3 regions of the Paenibacillus sp. PastF-3 genome follow, and region 2 is predicted to be linked to each of the others. Evidence: riboswitches for the same ligand, from Rfam matches in the RefSeq annotation. Region 2 holds a riboswitch; each other region holds the start of a gene.
The links. Region 2 has a riboswitch for cyclic di-AMP ahead of M2444_RS23665 (C40 family peptidase). Riboswitches for the same ligand answer to the same signal wherever they lie in the genome.
Positions count from the first base shown of each region.

Region 1: it holds a riboswitch for cyclic di-AMP, as region 2 does, so the genes downstream of both, M2444_RS25805 (hypothetical protein) here and M2444_RS23665 (C40 family peptidase) in region 2, are expected to answer to the same signal.
Region 3: it holds a riboswitch for cyclic di-AMP, as region 2 does, so the genes downstream of both, M2444_RS03825 (APC family permease) here and M2444_RS23665 (C40 family peptidase) in region 2, are expected to answer to the same signal.

Region 1 covers NZ_JARXWM010000016.1:112,865-120,180, reverse strand. Annotated here, with positions in the region: gene M2444_RS25820 (hypothetical protein) at 1-73, opposite strand, end outside; gene M2444_RS25815 (hypothetical protein) at 113-622, opposite strand; gene M2444_RS25810 (hypothetical protein) at 639-1,130, opposite strand; cyclic di-AMP (ydaO/yuaA leader) riboswitch at 1,264-1,429, opposite strand; cyclic di-AMP (ydaO/yuaA leader) riboswitch at 1,852-2,042, shown strand; gene M2444_RS25805 (hypothetical protein) at 2,233-2,643, shown strand; gene kdpF (K(+)-transporting ATPase subunit F) at 2,776-2,853, shown strand; gene kdpA (potassium-transporting ATPase subunit KdpA) at 2,866-4,542, shown strand; gene kdpB (potassium-transporting ATPase subunit KdpB) at 4,559-6,592, shown strand; gene kdpC (potassium-transporting ATPase subunit KdpC) at 6,648-7,256, shown strand.
Region 2 covers NZ_JARXWM010000014.1:23,339-30,654, reverse strand. Annotated here, with positions in the region: gene M2444_RS23705 (hypothetical protein) at 1-152, opposite strand, end outside; gene M2444_RS23700 (DUF2933 domain-containing protein) at 533-721, opposite strand; gene M2444_RS23695 (hypothetical protein) at 924-1,109, shown strand; gene M2444_RS23690 (hypothetical protein) at 1,351-1,722, shown strand; gene M2444_RS23685 (hypothetical protein) at 2,177-2,350, opposite strand; gene M2444_RS23680 (four-helix bundle copper-binding protein) at 2,716-2,997, opposite strand; gene M2444_RS23675 (DUF2933 domain-containing protein) at 3,268-3,462, opposite strand; gene M2444_RS23670 (asparagine synthase-related protein) at 3,772-4,248, opposite strand; gene M2444_RS23665 (C40 family peptidase) at 4,598-5,068, opposite strand; cyclic di-AMP (ydaO/yuaA leader) riboswitch at 5,073-5,205, opposite strand; gene M2444_RS23660 (TVP38/TMEM64 family protein) at 5,338-5,937, opposite strand; gene M2444_RS23655 (response regulator transcription factor) at 6,065-6,763, opposite strand; one part of gene M2444_RS23650 (IS1182 family transposase) at 6,959-7,316, opposite strand, start outside.
Region 3 covers NZ_JARXWM010000001.1:829,115-836,430, reverse strand. Annotated here, with positions in the region: gene M2444_RS03835 (DsbA family protein) at 1-303, shown strand, start outside; gene M2444_RS03830 (disulfide oxidoreductase) at 300-764, shown strand; cyclic di-AMP (ydaO/yuaA leader) riboswitch at 961-1,118, shown strand; gene M2444_RS03825 (APC family permease) at 1,242-3,059, shown strand; gene M2444_RS03820 (ABC transporter substrate-binding protein) at 3,262-4,269, shown strand; gene M2444_RS03815 (FecCD family ABC transporter permease) at 4,488-5,543, shown strand; gene M2444_RS03810 (FecCD family ABC transporter permease) at 5,543-6,577, shown strand; gene M2444_RS03805 (ABC transporter ATP-binding protein) at 6,678-7,316, shown strand, end outside.

The sequences.
Region 1 (7,316 bases), on a different contig from region 2:
CATTCGTACACTTTTGAACACACTCTGCAAATATAGCTCTACGGAGTGATTCAGCAGGTAAGGGGTCAGGCATGATAAACACGATCCTTTCAGAAGGGGTTATGGGATGAACCTATAATATAGAAAAGTAAGAAATGGATTTGTTGATAAGCTCGGCGGTATCAGGTTCTGGATAACTATGTTTTTGAAGCGCAACACTGGATGGTTTATAATATAGCCGCCCTCCTCTGGAATCTCTCCCACCAGCAACAGCTCTGTACAGACGACCTTGCTCAATGTGCCCTGCCAAGGATTTACCCTGCAGCTTGGCTTTTAAATCTTGTAAAGCACCTTGCACTAGCTCAAACTGAGTCTGATCCCACTCTGAACCATGGGTACGTACTTTATCTATCGCTTCCTCAAGCCGGCAATGGTATATCATTCTGAGAAAAGAACTCCATTTAATAAGGTCGAAGGTTTGGGTATTGGCAGAGATAAGACATGCCCCCCAGCTGCTACCTCCTTTACAGGTAAGTTTCAGGATGCCATACCGGCTGCCTTGATGAGCCTCCATTCCATAGTGAATAGGCTCAGGTGAATCAAAGACAAATACTTCTATGCGAGATAGTCTTCGCTGGTCCATGACAGGTTTCTCTTCCTTAGGTTTGTAAAAGCTTAAGCTCAACATGGTGAGCGACGTTAGCCCTCTCTATATAGGCGAGCATTTCAGCTTCATTCTCACAGACTGCGGCATGCTCCAGCCATAATCGGAATTTCTGTTTTCGTATAACGGATAAATGTAAGGGAAAGGTGTTGCGGGATCTCATTACGTACCAACCGACTTCAACATCTTTCCACGGTTCCTTAAAAGCGGTGAGCCACGGAAATCGTTGGTGTGCTGACCAATCCTGCAGCTGTTGCTTTTCTCGGATATTTTTATATATTTCGTATATAATTGTTCGGTCCATACAGTATTCACAGGTAGATGGGCTGCTGAAATGGCGAAGTGATTCAATCTGCTTCTGACCAAAAGCATAGCCGACAATAGTTCTGTGATGATCCTCTTCGAACCACAACGCTCCAAAGCAAACATAATTTAGACTTATCGGCTCCAGTAGCCCTTGCTGAGTTCCCCAATAATAGTGTTTCATTCCTTTCACCCCGTCCAGCATGCTATCACCCTATAGATTCAGGTAACGCAAAAACCGCAGCAAGAGGAGGACCTCTGCTGCGGTTTTGGAATACAGGTATACACACACCTGTGCCAAAGCGTGGCGGATCAAGGGTCTCTCTCTTTACGCTTACGAGGTTAGCTGTCGGATTCGGACGGTGAGAGTCGCCCTACCTATGTGAGACTTGAACAGTCTCCTTCGGATTCACCCCAAGTAGGCCATGTGGCCTGATGGTTCCCCCGTTCCCTGCAAAGGCAGGAACTCAGCGTTGAATGTATTTTGTGAAATAGATTCAACCCGAATCATACTCTTTTCAAGGTGTTTCTGTAAAAACAGAAAGTGTTCTTTTGAGCGCGATTTTATCCATATCCTGCCGACTGCGACGAAAAAGGGAACCAAATAGGTATTTATTGCGAGTTATCGAGCCTCTTGCTCGCTTAATCTCGCTTTCTTATTTCCTTACCTATAAAGGCGATTTTTGGGGATTCGTCCAATCGTAGTGAATAAAATCACGTGGTACGCCCGTATTTCGCTAATCGATTCAAATTCGAGTAAACAAGAGATATAGAGAGATTGGATATCAAGTAAGCGCTCTCCAATGCGAAAATAGTTTTTAATTTGCATTATTTTGGCATCAATCAGGTTTTACAATACTTCCTGCATAAGGGTATGATTACTCCTGTTTCAATACAACAATCGAATATTTGATCCGCTTAATTTCCGATAAGGAAAGCGGGGGAACCAACAATCGGCAGACGATGTGAGAGTCGGAAGCCGGTTATGGGGTGAATCCTGTAGAGGATGCGAGTGTGCTCGCATCCTCTACAGGTAGGGCGACTCTCACCGCCCGAATCCGACAGCTAACCTCGTAAGCGTATGGAGAGAGGATGAGTGCAATGTGACCGCTAGCGAGCCACAGAGGAGAATCCTTTGTGGCTTTTTGCTGTGCTTTTTTAAGCAAAGCATTTATGGAAAACCTCACAAAGAGGTCGTTATATTCATCATTAGCGGTAGCTTTTCTTTCAAGACCAGGGTGATCAAGCTCTGATCTTACAAGCAAAGCATTTGAGGAGAATAAGAGATGACAGATCAGAATGAATATGTACTGGTATGTGCGCCAACGAAGGCAGGAGAACATTTTATTAAGCTTCTAAAATTCAGAGGCATTAAGATGGCCGGATTGACCAACAACTTGCCTGAGAAGTCCCTACTTGAAGAGATGGGGATTGAGCAAGTTGTTCTAGTAGATACCCGCCATCAGAATACTTGGTTTCGCCCGCCGTTCCCGGTAGGCCGGGTATATCTGTTCGAGAGCAGCTTTACGTTATGCTGCCGCTATATTCAGATGTGCCGCACTTGGACGACACAGCCGATTTTTGTAATCACAAGCTCAATAAATCCTAGATTGGTCTATAAAAGACTTGGCGCAAGTTATGTAATCTATTCCCACAGTGGTGATGCTGATTTTCTGATCGATAAATCACCTCATTAAGGATAAAAGAAGGAGTGCGGGAGATATGATGGATCTGTATATGGTGGCTTCATTAGCTGTAATTTACGGGTTATTTTATGGATTTATGCGCTGGTGCGCTAGTGTAGTTGACGATACAGGGAGGGATAAGCTGTGATTCTAGTCATCACTGTTACCCTACTGCTATTTGTATACCTGGTTTACGCATTGATTCATCCGGAGAAATTTTAAGGAGGGGCATTCATGGGCATTTTACAAATTGTTGCTGTAATTGTGATTCTCATCTTGCTGGTTAAGCCGATGGGCACATATTTATATCATGTATTTTCTAATGAACCGAACCGTACGGATCGATGGTTTGGAGGTATGGAAAAAGGAATTTATAAGCTGATCGGCCTGAAACAACGGGACGGTATGACCTGGAAGAAGTATGCGCTCAGCTTTGTTTTAACGAATATCGTACTCGTTACTTTCAGTTATATTGTTCTTAGATTACAGCGAGGATTACCGCTAAATCCGAATGGAATTACAGATATGGAACAGACGCTTTCATTCAATACGGTGATCAGCTTTATGACCAATACGAACCTGCAGCATTATAGCGGGGAGACGGGTCTTTCGTATTTTTCACAAATGGCTGTCATCACGATGATGATGTTTACGTCTGCAGCGAGCGGATTTTCTGTTGCGGTTGCTTTTGTCAGAGGGATCACAGGCCAGAAATCAGTCGGGAACTTCTTCGAGGATTTCGTCAAAGCACATATTCGTGTGTTCATTCCACTAGCTTTGTTAGTTTCATTGGTGCTGGTAGGCTTGCATGTGCCGCAAACGCTAAAGCCTTCGCTTGAGGTCACTACTCTGGAAGGGCAAACCCAACAAATTGCTATCGGGCCAGTCGCTTCTTTGGAATCGATCAAACATTTGGGCACGAATGGGGGCGGCTTCTTCGGGGCTAATTCCTCACATCCTTTTGAGAACCCTAATCCACTTACGAATGTTCTGGAGATTCTCTCCATGTGGATGCTGCCGGCTTCGCTACCTTATATGTACGGATTGTTTGCGAAGAACAAACGTCAGGGCTGGGTGATTTTTACTGCGATGATGACCTTGTTCGTACTGCTATTAAGCCTGAACTTTTATGCAGAATCAAAGGGCAACCCTGCGATCAATGCACTGGGAATTGAATCTTCACAAGGTAGTATGGAAGGGAAAGAGGTACGCTTTGGCATACCGCAGTCTTCCTTGTTTACTTCAGTAACAACCGCAGCTACAACAGGTAGTGTTAACAATATGCATGATACGCTGACGCCACTGGGAGGCATTACGCCTCTTGCACTGATGATGCTCAACAATGTTTTCGGTGGGAAAGGTGTCGGACTAATTAATATGCTGATGTATGCCATCATGGGAGTCTTCCTATGTGGATTGATGGTTGGTAGAACACCGGAGTTTCTCGGACGGAAGATAGAGGCCAAGGAGATGAAGCTGATTGCCATTGCGATCCTTGTTCATCCATTCATTATCCTTGTGCCAACCGCAGGTGCATTCCTGACCGATTTGGGGCAAGGAGCGATTACGAACACTGGATTCCATGGGCTCAGTCAAGTGTTATATGAATATGTCTCTTCTGCCGCGAACAATGGTTCAGGCTTTGAGGGACTTGCGGACAACACAACCTTTTGGAATGTTACAACCGGGATTGTCATGCTGCTAGGTCGTTATGTCTCTATTATCGCAATGCTGGCGGTAGCAGGTTCTCTGCTTAAGAAGAAGCCGGTTCCTGAGACGATTGGCACGTTCCGCACAGACAATGGACTGTTTACGGGAATTCTGATTGGTACCGTAGTGATTATTGGTGCGTTGACGTTCCTGCCGGTCATTGTACTCGGTCCCATTGCAGAATATCTAACCTTACGGTAGGAAGAGGGAGAATAAGATGAGTACTGTAAAAAGAAAAAAGCTGCTGACGGGACCCATACTCCTTAGCGCTGTAAAGGATAGTTTTATAAAGCTTAACCCAGTAACGCTAATCAAAAATCCAGTCATGTTCGTGGTAGAGGTCGGTACGATCATTGTCCTCCTCATGGTGCTGGCTCCTGGATATTTTAATGCAGAGCAATCGATAGGCTTTAATATCACTGTGTTGTTCATTCTGCTATTCACAGTGCTATTTGCGAACTTCGCTGAAGCATTGGCGGAAGGCCGGGGTAAAGCCCAAGCCGATTCGCTCAAAAAAACAAAACAAGATATCACAGCTAACAAACTGGTTGGAGGAGCGGTGAAGACAGTCTCTTCCTCCGAGCTGCGTAAAGGAGATATTGTCATCGTCAGTCAGGGAGAACTCATCCCTGGTGACGGTGAAGTGATTGAAGGGCTAGCTTCCGTAGATGAATCAGCGATTACAGGTGAATCTGCACCTGTAATCAAGGAGGCTGGTGGGGACTTTGGATCCGTTACAGGTGGTACACGGGTCGTCAGTGATGAGATTACAGTCAGAATTACAAGTGATCCTGGTGAGTCGTTTCTAGATCGAATGATCTCCCTTGTTGAAGGGGCGAAACGTCAGAAGACACCGAATGAAATCGCACTAAATACGCTTTTGATCAGTTTGACGCTGATTTTCCTGATTGTAGTAGTGACCTTGCGGCCAATTGCAACTTATCTAGGTGTTGATCTTGATATTCCCGTGATGATCGCTTTGTTGGTCTGTCTGATTCCGACTACCATCGGGGGACTACTCTCGGCAATCGGAATAGCGGGTATGGACCGGGTGACACAGTTTAATGTACTTGCGATGTCGGGTAAGGCAGTCGAGGCTGCTGGCGATATTAATACGATGATCCTAGATAAGACTGGTACGATTACCTTTGGGAACCGGATGGCGAGTGAATTTGTAACTGTTGGAAATGAATTGGAAGCGGAGCTTACGGCATGGGCGGCCATCAGTTCTTTAAAGGATGAGACGCCTGAGGGACGCTCTGTGATTGAACTGGCTAAGAAGCTGGAACGCAGCTATGACAACAAGCTTGCTGAAGGCGGGGAATTCGTAGAGTTTAAAGCGGAAACTCGGATGAGTGGTATTGATCTCCAAGATGGACGCTGCGTACGTAAGGGTGCGGTAGACTCCGTGAAGAAATGGGTGCAGTCGAAAGGCGGGGTCATTCCCGCGAATCTGGACAGTAATTCTGATGCCATCGCCCGAATGGGGGGAACCCCGTTAGCGGTTGCAGTAGACAACCGGATCTATGGACTTATTTATTTGAAGGATACCGTTAAGCCAGGCATGAAAGAGCGGTTTGATGAGCTGCGGAAAATGGGGATCAAGACCATCATGTGTACGGGCGACAATCCGCTGACCGCAGCTACAATTGCCCGCGAAGCGGGTGTAGATGATTTTATCGCTGAAAGTACTCCTGAGGATAAAATAGCAGTCATTCGCCGCGAACAGAACGAAGGCAAGCTGGTTGCGATGACAGGGGATGGTACCAATGATGCCCCTGCCCTTGCACAAGCTGATGTGGGCTTAGCCATGAACAGCGGTACGACAGCCGCTAAGGAAGCGGCAAATATGGTTGATTTGGATTCTGACCCTTCGAAGATTATTGAGGTCGTTGCGATTGGTAAACAGCTATTGATGACGCGGGGCGCGTTGACAACTTTCAGTATTGCGAATGATATTGCGAAGTATTTCGCTATTATTCCGGCGATGTTCATGCTAGCCATTCCGGAAATGGAAGCTCTGAATGTAATGGGGCTAGGCTCACCAAGCTCGGCTATTATATCGGCATTAATATTTAATGCGATTATTATTCCGCTGCTCATCCCACTGGCTATGAAGGGTGTCTCGTATAAAGCTATGAGCTCTACGAAGCTGCTCGGACGTAATATTTTTATCTATGGGCTAGGCGGAGTTGTTGTTCCTTTTGCGGGCATCAAGCTCATTGATATGATCGTAAGTGTATGGATTTAATGACGTGTTGACTAATCATTGAAAGGGTGAGAGCATCGTGAATAAAGTAAACGCTATGGTGGACACTGAAGAGCAGTTATCATCATCGAAAGGTGCTTATTTCTTTATTATTGTACGACTAAGTCTAATATTTATTGTTCTCTGCGGAGTGATCTATCCTCTGACGACTACAGCGCTTGCCCAGGTTCTGATGCCGTCGCAAGCGAACGGTAGCTTGCTTAAGGATGATGCTGGAGTAGTCGTTGGCTCGGAGCTCATCGGGCAGAACTTTACGAACCCGGCTTTATTTCATGGTCGTGTATCTAGTATTGAGTATAAAGCAGAAGCTTCAGGCTCCAATAACTACGCTCCATCCAATCCGGATATGCTGCAGCGGACCAAGGATTTCATTACGCAGTGGCAGCTCGATAACCCGGATGTGCCTGTGAATAAATTACCAGTGGCACTGGTAACCAACTCGGGTTCGGGGCTGGATCCGCATATTACACCTGCTTCGGCTATTGTGCAGATTCCTCGAATTAGCAACTTAACCGGTGTTCCTGCCTCACAGCTGGAAGAGCTCGTGAATAAGCATACTGAGGGTCGGGACTTGGGGCTGTTCGGTGAAGAACGGGTAAATGTGTTGAAGCTGAACATGGAGCTTCTGAAATTATCGAACCAATAAATATAGTAAATGTCCCTGCCAGATCATTAGAATCGGGCAGGGATATCTTGCTTTCTAAAA
Region 2 (7,316 bases):
TTCCTTGGCATCGTAAGTTTTTGAGGTACATTACTTAATACTGCCTTGTTTTGGAACAATACATTGTAACGATTGACATACACTTGATAGTCCAGGTTCGTCGCTTCCGTCAATCTAACCATTTTATTTATATTCTGATTAAGTTGATCCAAAAGATATGCTCCCTCAGACAGGAAATATAGACCTCTTTGGTAACGCCCAATCAGTAGTGGATTGATAGAACTAGAAGACATTAATTCTGCTACTTGATTATGATAATCACGATAAGTGCGATTCCAATAATATTGCGCAAAGCAAAATTCCCGCCTCCTTTTAGCAGCTCTACATTTATCTACTTTTTTTATTGCCGTAAGAAAAGAATACCAACGGAATTTTGGGAAAGTATGGAGAAACAATAAGGAAAAATATAAATAATCGGGATGCATAGCCCTGATATGTGAATGAACAAAAAAATCGCCCTATCTAAACGGTAGGTTGTGTGACACCTTCGTTTAGCTTAGGACGATTGTTCGATTGTTAGTTATAAAATTTTCTAGTCAATATTTAATTGTTTTTTCAATCGTTCGTTTTCCACTTTTAATTCATTAAAGTCTTCGTGAAGTGTCCAATCTACTTGTGATTGGTTCGAATGAGATCCATGACCAGGCATTCCTTTCATCCCAAACATCATAAATATCATCATCAGTGGACATAACAACAATAGTAACAATGACCATTCCATCTGTGTGCCTCCTCTGTAAATTGTCTTTCTTTTGATATTTTTATTATAGAAGAGTGATTTGTGGATTTGATGTTGAAACATTGGGCATTCCATGAAGTTATTGATTCTTGGCTTAACTCCTTAATGTCTACATTGAACCGACACATATTAATGGTATTTTTAAATGGAATTAAATAAATGAAACAACAAGGAGGAATTATTTATGACAGGTTTGAGCCAGGTATCAAGTGCAGGTAATATGCCAAAAAATTGTGGAATGGAAGGTATGCATGGAGGGGCTGCAATTAAGCAAACGACCAATTACCAACACACTGAGGCCACTCATCAGAACCATACGGCAAAAATACCGGATCAGTATCGAGGGCAAACTGTTGATATTAAGGTCTAGGAGCTACTTACATACCAAATAAATCGTAAGCGTCAAACAGCCCAAACCTTGAGATCAGGATGAGGGCCGTTTGACGCTTACCTTTACAATGGACTGATCATCAAAATCCCCCGCTAAAATTACATTGGTATGGCTCCTTTGTTGTTTCTGCTAACAGGCATCGCTTCGTTATAACTTCATCTCAACTCCATATTTCATCCTTATAATAAGTGTAAAGAATTTATAAAGGAGGTGAACCCCCTTGAAAAAAGAAAGAACCTTACTCAAATCGATCAGTTCTGTCCTTTTCGCGCTCTTTGCATCTGCACATCATTGGCTTCATACCCTGTTGATTGCCTTAGGATTAACATCCTTAGGTGCTGGGCTCTTCTCCATGGCTCCATCTCTTAAACTCATTTTTTTAGTCATCTCTCTTCTCTTGTCCATATGGTTTATCGTTGTAGCGAAACGAAGGTGGAAAAAAGATCGTCCTGCGGCATGGGTATATTTCATTTCATCGATCATATCCATCATCCTGGTTATTACAGCGGTACCTCAATCCATTTCGGATTTTCTGGATAAGCCCGTACAACAAAACAATCAACAAGAGGAGCATTCAGAGCATCACAAATAAATCAATAGATAAACCGTTTAGAGGAGTGTAAGTATGTTTTATGGTTTGGTTATAGGTTTATCGAAGGGCTAGAAACATTTTTGCAGTGGGGAGGCGCTGCTTTATTATGTAGCATCTTAATCGCTATTATTCTGTCAGTGTTGACCCTAACTATTTTTTCTGCGTGGTGCTATGGTTGAACAAACAAAGCAGAGTTATCAATGGAGCTTGGAAAGTAAAGCTCTTTCTGTTTTACAAGCAGACCGGATTAGCGGACTGAGTATTTTTTCCTTCTTCACACAGAAGTTAGTGGAAGTCAGTATATGTATGTCGCTGGGTGGGTGATTTTCCTTTGATGGGGGGGAACCTCCACCCAAAGAGCATCATGGTCACAGAAGTCTTTTTGAACCCATTACCGGCCTTTTTTTTGGTCCTCCTGGCCTCCCCATTCAAATCCCTCTAGAGCACTCCTTCTTCATCGATCCCATGGCAAAGTGGCAGCCTCTCCATCGATGATGCCACATTTGAGCTTCACGGCAGGCCATAGAGATATACCACGGACTGTATGACTGAAGCATTTTCCAGCTTTTCCGCTTGCTGTTTCCGGTTTGAATAGGGACAGAAATGAATTATTTAGGTTGTTGTCCATCTTAACTCCTCAGATTATTACAATATTAACGAACGAACATTATGGATGGTTATACGGCTGGTATGATGGCTTAGACAAGATCTAATCCCATTATTCTCCATGACACATCAACATATTCCCACCGTTACACATCGATAAATAAGGGAGCATATGGACTTACTAATTAAACACAAATTAACATTGCCTATCCTAATTAGATGACAACACTAGACGAAGGGCGAATTAGTCTGTCAATGTTACTAAAAAATAATAAACTATTGCAAAACGACGAAAGCTCTTACTAGCTTTCGTCGTTTCTTTATTTCTCATGGGTGCAACTATCTAAAATTCCGTTCATTGCTCCCCTCAATCACCTAACCTCAACTTTACGAAGCCATTTTACGGCATTCATCTGCACATTTACGACAATACTCAACACATTTCTGACAATGTGCGTCTTGAAATTTCGAACATTCTGCAGCACAATCGTCACAGATCTTTGCACAGACTTGGCAAAATTCTTTTGCGTATATACTTCCACGAGCCATCCATTGGGCAGCTGTTGCACAGATATCCGCACAATCACGCAAAGTGTGGATACAGTGAATTCTTGCTTGCACGTCTGTCTCTTTAAGACAAGAGGTTAAACATTCTTCACATGCTTGCATACAGTCGTTACAACTATCAATACAACTTTGAAAATGTTGAACCGAAGAATGTGAAATTGTCGTCATTTTTATTACTCCTTCATAATTTTAATGTTTGTTCATCCTAAGTTATATTATCCTAAAAGTGTATTTATATACAAAATCTAGCCAGACTGAGTTCGTGATTTATAGCTTGTACAAAGAAATCGCCCCGTCAAAATGGTTAATAAGGTCTTCCATTTATCCATGGGCGATTTCAATGGAGTTTTATATGCTTTTCTCTAATATGAGTTATTTAGACAAGCTTAGAAGTTGCTTTTTCATTCGTTCGTTCTCTACTTTTAACTCATTATAGTCTTCGTGAAGTGTCCAGTTGGATTGTGACTGGTTTGAATGAGAGTCTTTACCATGCATTCCTCTCATCCCAAACATCATCAATACCATCATCAGTGGACAAATCAACAGCAATAGCAAAGACCAATCCATCTGTGTACCTCCTCTGTAAATTGCTTTCTTTTAATATTTTTATTGTAGAAGAGTTGTATGTGGATATGATGTTGAAAGTTTGCATATTTCATGAAGTTATTGTTCCTTGCTTAAGTGATTGAAAAAAGCAATCCGGGTAATAACAACCATGTTCCTTCCTTTTCCTCTCCAGTCATTCCATAATTCGCAACCAACTGTTGATTTAGTCCCCGATTTAAGATGGATAGGATCACATATCTGAATATTTTTCCTCTCGGTAGCTTACGCTATCTCAAAATTAGGCGACTACAATTGACTACTATTATCGAGTTATGAGTTGACTAGAGCTTGCCTGAATATAGACTGTTTAATATACATGGAATGCCACAACGAAAATATATAAATCGTCCAAATCTTGCGGGAATAATCGGCCGTTCCCATTCGATGTTGTTTTAACATCTCTTTAACAACATTTAGTTGAATCCATTGGTCCACCCCACTCTCTGTAATTTGTTGAAGGATGGTATCACCCATTGGGGTTAATAACCATTTTTTCAAAGGCACAGGAAAGCCTAATTTTGGACGACCTAACACAGAATGAGGTACGATTCCCTCCAGGGCTTTACGTAAGATGTATTTAGTGGTTCCTATTGCGAGCAATAATGAAGCAGGAATTTTCTGGGCAATCTCAAACACTTCTTTATCAAGGAAAGGAACACGAACCTCTAAAGAGTGAGCCATACTCATCTTATCGGCTTTCATTAATATATCACCAGGCAACCAAAGGTTAAGATCTATTAACTGCATACGGGTTACGTCTTTTAAACCTTTGTGCCCCGCGTAAATAGGTTTCGTGATTTCTGTCGTAGTTTCCCAGTATTTATATAGATCCGGATGGAAAGAAACGAGAGACCTTTTCTCACCTTCAGAAAAAATGTTGGCATTTCCGAAAAATCGATCTTCTAAGGGTACCCCTCGGGGGTATGTCAATTGTATTATTACCGTTTTTTCACACCTTCCACTAAACACTAAGCCTCGACGCAAAAAGACCTCTCACAATAAAATACAACCTGTGAGAAGTCTTTTTCTTAAAGAGGATGCATACAAACCCAGAAATTAAAAAGGTAAAAAAACAGATGCTGACCTTACAAACTCATCATTCACTAATCATTTTGAGGTAGCTAGTTTCGCTCACTACACGGCGAGCAGTGACATAACGATCACGATAATATGACTCTGAGAGTCTACTAATTCTTACGCCTTTACTGCTTGAGGAATGAGCAAACTGATCATCACCTACATAAATGCCTGCATGGGAAATTCCTGTACCAAAAGTGTTAAAAAAGACCAGATCTCCTACGCGAAGATCATCTTTAGACACGGGTGTGCCTACTTTAGCTTGAGATTGTGATGTGCGCGGTAAATCACCTGCATTAAATTTATCTAATATATACAATATGAAACCCGTACAATCAAAACCCGCCGCCGTAGTCCCCCCCCATAAATAAGGAGTCCCCAATACCTCTTTCACTTCATTTTCAATACTTACTTCACTTGCGTAGGTGCTTGCAGGAACAGAAGTGAACAATACTGCAGCCCCCACTACGGATAAAATAAACTTTTTCAGAATCAGGTTCTCCCTTCAATGCCTACGGAGTTAGCTGAGGGTTCGGTTAAAGGTTCCCTATATTCCTTTGCTTTCAAGAATAATTCACCCAAGAATGGTTCCCCCGTTTTCAATACGAAATTCGGCAATAATTAATTAATTTTTTGTAACTATTGCTATAGTATTGTATTTATATTCACTGTGTCAATCCGATATAAAATTTTCTATTTTTATTTTCAAACAACACAAATACCACACAATTTTATAGTACAATGCATAAATTTCTAGGATTAGTGATCATTTTCGTGAATTTCATTCAACTTACCATTTTTCATCTTACTTGTATGGATAATAATATATAGAGAAAGTAGTGACATTATTGTAATTATTATTTTCATTGATTTATTTTCTACTTTTACATATCCATAAGCAAGTAAGGTTTCTAACCAAATGGAGGGAAGCTTGCCTACAGCAGTTGCCAACATATAGTTCAAGAAAGTCATACTGGATGTGGTGGCTACCAATGTTACAATGGAGGATGGTACGTAGGGTATGAGCCTAGCCAACAACAAGATGAAAAACTGCCTTAGTGGAGTCATATTGTTAAGATTATTTAACCACAGATAATTTACCCTTCTAAGCTTGTTCACTCTTTGAACACCTAATCGATATAAATTGTAGGATACCCCTGCACCTAAGACCTCACCAATCCACGAGAGCAAAAAACCAGGGTAGAATCCGAAAATCAAAACATTTACGGTGGTCATAAAAACTGAAGGAATTACTCCGATGATACTTATAAAAATACTAATTCCAATGCTTATCAGAAATGACCATATCCCCAGCGCACTTAACAATTCTGCAACTTGTTTTGAATAAATAGAAAACATCAGCTCACCATCTTAAAATGATTTAATTCTGATTACCAGTTAACGTCAAAGCTACAACAATCAACATATAACCAAGCACTAAAATCTCATGGTGTCCTTATAGGTAATATTGAATTATATAAATTGTTCAATCCTGTTTAAAAAATCTATACCCTATACTCCGAACCGTCTGAATTGGACTATATTTAAGCCCAGCGTTTTGGAATTTTTGGCGAATTTTCTTTATATGGGTATCAACTACACGATTTTCTCCTTCGAAATCATATCCCCATACACTATCCACCAATTCCTCTCTGGTAAAAGTTTTTTCTCTTCTTTGAGCAAGAGTAACAATCAAATCAAAATCCTTTTGAGAAAACCCCTCCAAGATCCCATCAATATAAATCTCCCTCTTTTTTGGATATATTATTAACCCAGGGAATTCAAGGGATCTTTCTTTTTCAAACATGGATTTTGTAATTGCTACCCTCCGGAGAATGGAGTATATGCGGGCTAATAACTCTTCAGGTTCAATATTCTTGGTTAGGTAATCGTCAGCTCCAATCCTAAGCCCGCGAATCTTGTCCTTAGTATCTCCCTGTTCCGTTAATATCAGCATAGGTACAAAAACGGTTTCCTTGACTACCTTACAGACTTGCCATCCGTCCATATCAGGCAAAATAATATCCAATAATATAATATCAAATGAGTACTTCTTTAACATTTCCAGTGCTTCTGTTCCTGTAGTCGCTTCTTTTACATAAAACCCTTGTTTCTCCAGATAAAACCGAAGCGATTTTCTCATATTCCATTCACTATCTGCAATTAAAACTTGATGTATAGACAATATGTTCACCTGCTCCGTTCCAATTTCCCTTATTATATATAAATTTTGTGTAGAAAAAATGTAAGTTAATTTTTAGGAAAAGAAAAAGCTTCTTAAAAGAAGCTCAGAGTGTCGAGAAACCCAGGTTATTTTAATATCTTGGGTTTCTTTTCATGTTTAGGTGGCTGTAAAATCGGGAAAGTAGGGGGATTACCCCTACTTTTCCAGGCTATCCAGGTGGATCGCCATCTTCTTCATGTTCTGCACGGCTGCCGTCATCAGTGCTTGTTCCCTGACGTTCCGGAGTCCGCGCAAACGGCAATAGCGAAACCCATGGAGCTCTTTAGCATCCGCGAAGCTTCGCTCAATCGTTTCTTTTCGTTTGCGGTACAGCTGTTTGCCAGACTTGCTGAGCCTGTTGTTCCGAACCCAATCTTTACTGTCCTCCCAAACGTGCCGGGTTACCACCTTTCGATGATTTCGGGACTGTGTACATTGACCCAGCAACGGGCAACTCTTGCAATACTCCGGATTGGAAGCATACTGTCGGTAACCTTTGCGGTCTGTGGTTCTG
Region 3 (7,316 bases), on a different contig from region 2:
AAGTTCTATGATGCTGTATATGCTCAGCAAGGTGATGAAAGTGAAGAATGGGCGACTGAAGATTTCTTAGTAAGCCTTGCGGAGAAAGAGAAGTTAGCTATCGATTACGAACTGCTTCGTAAAGATATTAAGGATCGTACGTATGCAGATGAGCTGAATAAGGGTATGCAGTTAGCTAGTGAAGCTGGGGTGACGACTACACCATCCCTTTACATCAATGGAGTAATGATTGCGGATCCTTTTAACATTGAAGCGATTTCAACTGAAATTAACGACGCCGCAAAAGCTGTGGAGGCAAAGTGACAAAGTTCCTATCTTTTTGCAAGCGTAACTGCCTGTATCTGGCCTGGTTCGTCTCTTTAGTTGCTGTAGCTGGTAGCTTGTATTTGAGCGAAGTATTGAAATATGAACCTTGTAAGCTTTGCTGGTTCCAGCGAATTTTTATGTATCCGCAGTTATTCCTCTTGGGAATTGCGACGTTTCGAGGAGATAAAAGGATTATCCCATATGTACTTCCATTAAGCTTGATTGGTGGCAGTATCTCGATTTATCATTATGCGGAGCAGAAGATTCCTGCGTTAAGTAAAGTGCTTCCTTGTACAATTGGTGTTCCTTGTAATAAGGATTACTTGAACTATTTCGGATTCATTACGATTCCTTTTCTTGCTTTAATCGCGTTTGCTTTAATAAGTATTTTACTTTGGTACGGACGCAAGGAAGAAGAAGTGATGGAATTAGAAACAGAAGAAAGTTTAGGATTTTGATTTTTCAACTTTGAAGGAACGAAAAAATGTGAAAAGTGACTAAAAACACGACCCAGAGGGATAATTGAAGAGAATGAAAGAGAGCATCCAATTAGACGCTGTATTTGCGCTTTTTGGATGTTTTTTCATTCTTTTTTCATTTTTTTCAACGCTTTACTGCATACACTTTGTAGACTAATATTAGACCTTGTGAGAAGTTGAATATGCGCTGAATTTTCTTAGGAAAAACGGGGGAACCAAACTTGGCATATGTGCCAATGGGGTGAATCGGAATAGGTCGATTGGACTTGTACCGTAGGGCTAAACCACAGCCCGAATCCGCCAGCTAACCTCGTAAGCAAGGTGGGATAATGACCATGCATAGCATGCGGATCATTTCCGTATGCTATTTTTTGTGTCTGCATTTATGAAATCCACCAATGAAAACAGCGCGCGGAAATTCCGTTTCAGCTCCCAAAGAAAGGAACTGTATCCACCATGGTAAGCAAGGTAAAACGACTATTGATCGGGCGTCCGATGAAGTCGAACGAACTCGATCATGAAAAGTTATCCAAGGTTAAAGCACTGGCTGTCCTGTCTTCTGATGCGCTCTCGTCTGTAGCCTACGGAACGGAACAAATTCTGATTGTACTGGTGGCTGCCGGGTTTACTGCCATCTGGTATTCCCTGCCAATTGCATTAGCCGTATTGGGCCTGCTGGCCATCCTGATTTTATCCTATCGGCAGACGATCTACGCTTATCCGCAAGGAGGAGGAGCTTACATCGTTGCCAAGAGTAATCTTGGTGTTCCGACAGGGCTTTTAGCAGGAGGGTCTTTGTTAGTGGATTACATTCTGACCGTAGCTGTTAGTGCCTCGGCAGGGACAGATGCGATCACATCAGCGTTTCCAAGTCTTCATAATCACACGGTTCTTATTGCTGTATCCGTAATTATTCTTCTAACATTGATTAATCTTCGCGGAGTTACAGAATCGGCTTCATTTATCGCAATCCCAGTGTATTTGTTTGTGGTGTCGATTGTAGTTTTGATTATCTCCGGTGTTATTAAATATGCAGCAGGTGGCGTACATGCGAATGTCCCTGAAATAGGCAGCGCCGTCTCCAATGTTAGTTTGTTTCTACTATTAAAAGCCTTCAGTTCTGGTTGTTCGGCACTTACGGGTGTAGAGGCTGTATCTAATGCCATTCCAAACTTTAAAGCACCGGCTGAAAAGAATGCAGCCAAGACCTTAATGGTCATGGGGGTTATACTTGGATTTATGTTTACAGGTATCACATTACTGGCCTATTGGTACGGTATAGTGCCTGATGAAAAGGCAACGGTTGTTTCTCAGATCGCTGAATCGACCTTTGGTCGCGGAACTTTATATTTTTTCATTCAAGGGATTACAGCAGTCATTTTATTCTTAGCAGCTAATACAGCTTACTCAGCGTTCCCGCTGCTCGCCTTTATGTTTGCAAAAGATAAATATATGCCACATGCTTTTATGGTTCGTGGTGACCGTCTAGGTTTCTCAAATGGTATTATTTTTCTAGGTGTTCTGTCTGCTGTACTTGTAGCTGCATTTCACGGAAATACAGAAAGCTTGATTCCTCTTTATGCGGTAGGTGTCTTCATTCCGTTCACATTGTCCCAGCTTGGAATGATGGTTCATTGGTTTAAAACCAAACCAGCGGGATGGAAAAAAAGATTTGTTGTAAATACCATCGGTATGCTGACTACATTGACAATTACGCTTATTTTTATCATTACTAAGTTCTCAAGCGTATGGATGGCGTTCATTTTCTTACCTGCTGTAATGTTTGTGTTCCACCGCATTCACAAGCACTATTTGAACACAGCAGATCAGCTTCGTATATGTCCGGCTACGGATAAACCTTTGATTAAAGGAAGTACGGTTGTTGTCCCTGTTGCTGGTGTAACACGTGCTGTACTGCATTCCATCAGCTATGCCAAGTCTCTAACAGATAATGTAGTAGCCGTGTATGTTGGCTTTGATGAAGAGGACATTCAAAAGATGGAGCAACGGTGGGAGGAATGGAATCCGGGTGTACGCCTGATTGTACTTCGTTCCAGATATCGCAGTATTATTCGTCCGTTAGTGAAATTTATTGATACCGTGGAGTGGAAGACCGCAGCGACGGATCATATCACGATTCTGATTCCACAGTTTATAACTAAGCATTGGTGGCAAGCTGTACTTCATAATCAGACCAGCTTTTTAATCCGTTCGTATCTAATGAATTCAAAAGATGTTGTAGTTGCGACTGTCCCCTATCATTTGAATAAATAATGGATTATTAAGGAGAGGCTATATCCGGAACGTTCGGTATATAGTCTCTTTTGTATTTTTTTTGAAGGAAAATGCTGCAAATCAACAAAATTTTAAATTTATAGGTTGACACAGAGAATGAGAATCAATATCATTTAAAAGTGAGACAGAGGTAAACAACACCTTTGAATATCAAAGCAGGTATATATTAGGAGGGTTTTTAATGTTTTCGTTAAACAGAAAAAGATTTGGAAGCATGAAATTGACGATGATCGGACTAATAGTGATGACGCTATTCCTATCAGCTTGCGGTAATAATAATGCTGAAAGTTCATCCAATGCAGGAACGGAGCCTACAACAGCGCCTACTGCAGAAGCTACAGAAGCACCGGCAGCACCAAAAACGTTAACGGATGCGATGGGGCATGAAGTAACGATCCCTGCTAATCCTGGGCGTGTTCTGGGTTCTTATTTGGAAGATTCTTTGGTAACGCTGGGTGTGACTCCAGTAGCCCAATGGTCTGTGCCAAATGGCGTTCAGGATTATCTGGCTGCTGAATTGAAAGATGTCCCTACCATTAGCTACGATCTCCCATTGGAGGCAGTAACCAGCTTCGCTCCGGATCTGATTCTTATCCCATCGGAGTCTTCCGTACAGAATGGTATCTACGACCAATTGAATAAGATTGCACCGACTTATGTGATCGGGGATAAGCTAAATCAAGATTGGCGTAAATCGCTACTCAAGATTGGTGAAATTCTGAACAAAACCCCTGAAGCAGAGAAAGCCATTAAAGATTATGAAGACAAAGCGGCGGCTGCGAAAGAAAAGCTTAAAGGAGCTATTGGTGAAGAGTCCGTGGCGATTTTATGGCTGGTACAAAAAAACTTCTATATTGTAGACGAAACTCGCAGCAGTGGTGCTGTATTATATACAGACCTTGGTGTAAAGCTGCCTAACTTAGTAACAGAAATTCCTGTGGGTACAAGAGCTACTTGGAATCCAATTTCGCTGGAGAAGCTTTCTGAGCTGACTGCAGATCATATTATCCTTGTAAATAGTGATAAGACTGAGGGTTCGGAGATTCTGGACAGTGCCATTTGGAAAGGCATCCCGGCTGTAAAAGCTGGTAATGTGCATGAAATGAGCTCAACAAGCAGTTGGCTATACAGTGGTGCGAACGCTGGTGGCAAAATCATTGACGATGTGTTAACAAGTCTTGTGAAATAAAAGTCGTAATTCACCATGAATGAGACTGCTCATTTGGGTGGGGAAGGGCGTGCAGATCAGTATCTTAGATACAAAGATCTGCACCATTTTTTTATAAACTTCGCCCACATTACGGGAAAATGGCTCCTGCAATTGTACAACATTAATTTTTTTGCGATAATGAGAATGATTGTTGTTATCATATAGACTATTGTAACTATCGATTAAGGAGACGACTCATGGTTTCACCCTCAGATTTCGCACATCGCAATAAAAATGATACACAAAAAGCTCTACATACCCGTCCGGCAGCTGCAATAGGTATTCTGATTTTTGGACTTGCTGCTATTGCCTTTGGACTGGCATTTTCAGTCTCAGTGGGTGCGGCAAATATCAAGCTAGCTACGGTATGGGAAGCAATATTTCAATTCAATCCAGATATACAGCAACATCAGGTGATTAGAGAACTAAGACTTCCACGCGTGATCGCAGGTGCTTTAGTCGGTGCTTGCTTCGCAGTAGCCGGGGCAATTATGCAGGGGATGACAAGGAACCCACTTGCGGATTCAGGTCTGCTCGGCTTGAATGCGGGAGCGGGTGTAGCGCTTGCTATAGTATTTGCTTTTGCACCTTCGCTCTCCTTCACTACACTTATGTTGTTTTGTTTTATTGGTGCCGCAGTTGCTTCTTTTATCGTATTCGGAATTGGGTCGCTTTCCTTTAATGGCCTGACACCGTTGCGGTTGACACTTGCGGGCTCTGCTGTCAGCGCATTACTAGTTGCTGTTAGCCAGGGCATAGCGATTCTTTTTAACTTATCTCAGGATATTGCTTTTTGGTTAGCTGGTGGAATGGGAGGAGCTAGCTGGACTCAGATCAGAATCATTTTCCCTTGGGTGTTTGTGGCATTAATTGCAGCGATGATGTTATCACGTTCCGTCACATTGCTCAGTTTAGGTAAGGAAGTGGCCGTTGGTCTGGGGCAGCGGACTCGATTAGTCCAGTTGGCATGTATGATTGTTGTAGTCGTTCTTGCCGGAAGTGCAGTATCCATGGTTGGCCCGATTGCTTTTATAGGACTAATTATTCCACATGTTACGCGTTATTTCGTGGGGGTAGATTATCGCTGGATTATTCCTTGCTCGGCAGTACTTGGGAGCTTATTGATTATCTTTGCGGATATCGCCGCTAGAATGATCAATGCACCTTATGAAACGCCGCTAGGCGCTTTAATTGCCATTATCGGGGTACCCTTCTTCATTTACTTGGCGAGTAAGCGGAAGGGGGAGCTGTAATGCACAGATTAACCCTTTCTCCAAATGAAAAAGAACGCCGCAAACGCGTGCTTACAGTATTATCGCTCCTAGCTATACTGATCGTCGTCATGTTTATTATCAGTATGAATACAGGGTTTATGCGCCTATCCCCATTGGAGGTATTACATACACTGCTGGGAGATGGAACACATCAGCAAAAGCTTATTTTATTTGATTTTAGATTACCTCGCATCGTAATTTCACTGTTGGTTGGAGCGGGCTTTGCAGTGTCAGGCTGTATCTTACAGAGTCTCGCACGAAATGCACTTGCTGAGCCGGCTACGCTGGGCATAAGTGCGGGTGCAGGTTTTGCGGTAATCATTTTCATCTCGTTTTTTCCGGCTACAACAGCAGCTCCGGTATTCGTCTTGCCGCTCTTAGCGCTTGGAGGGGCTAGCTTAACCGCCGCTTTAATCTATCTTCTCGCTTATCGGAAAGCAGATGGTCTATCTCCAACAAGGTTGATCCTTATCGGGATTGCGGTCGCTGCCGGAATTAATGCTTGCCAGCTTGTGTTGGCACTTCGGCTTGATCCTAATAATTATCAATTTGTAGCGACTTGGATCGCCGGTAAAATATGGGGTGGGGATTGGAGATTTGTCCTTGCTCTGTTACCTTGGATAGCGATTTTGTTACCGTTTGCCTTCTATAAAGCACGGATTCTTAATGTATTGAATCTAGGCGATCATACTTCACTAGGGCTTGGAATGAGAGTGGAGAAGGAGCGTATTCTTCTACTCATGACAGCAGTGGCGCTTGCCGGCTCCTGTGTTGCTGTAAGCGGAGGTATAGGCTTCGTTGGACTGATAGCACCACACTTGGCTCGCAGGCTTGTAGGTCCCCGTCATCAGGTATTATTGCCGGCTAGTGCGTTGACAGGGGCACTCCTTATGATTACTGCCGATACGATCGGCAGATGGGTATTACAACCTGCAGAAGTTCCCACGGGCATTGTGGTTGCAATTATTGGCGCACCTTACTTTTTATATTTACTCGCCAAATCAAAAGCGTGAGTATAGCTCCATACAACGTAGCGCGTGCTTACGAAGCGGAATTTATTATGTAGTTCATTCTAGGAGCATAGCTCCATAAAACTTATAAGGAGTTGTTATCATGTCAGAACGTTTGAATACAGAAGAATTAAGTATTGGGTATGCAGAGGCTACAATTGTTAAAGGATTGAACTTGACTATCCCAACGGGAAAAATCACTGCACTAGTGGGCGCTAACGGCTCCGGTAAATCTACAATCCTCAAAACGATGGCTCGGATCATGAAGCCTAAGAGCGGCAGTGTAATGCTGGACGGCAAATCAATCCATAACTTTTCAACGAAAGAGGTAGCTCGTCAACTTGCGATTTTACCGCAAAACCCAACAGCTCCAGACGGTCTAACGGTTTCTGAGCTTGTCAGCTACGGTCGTTTCCCCCATCAAAAAGGTTTCGGTACAATGACCGCAGAGGATCGCAACATTATCTCGAACGCAATCTCCGTTACGGGGATGGAACCATTCCATGATCGTCCGATTGACCGTCTATCGGGTGGACAACGTCAACGCGCTTGGATCGCTATGGCATTGGCACAAGAGACGGATATTTTGTTCTTAGACGAACCAACAACATTTCTAGATATGGCTCACCAGCTTGAAGTCCTACAGCTTCTGCAAAAGCTGAATGAGGAAGAAGGGCGTACCATTATCATGGTCGTGCATGATTTGAATCATGCTACTCGTTATGCGCAGCATATGGTAGCT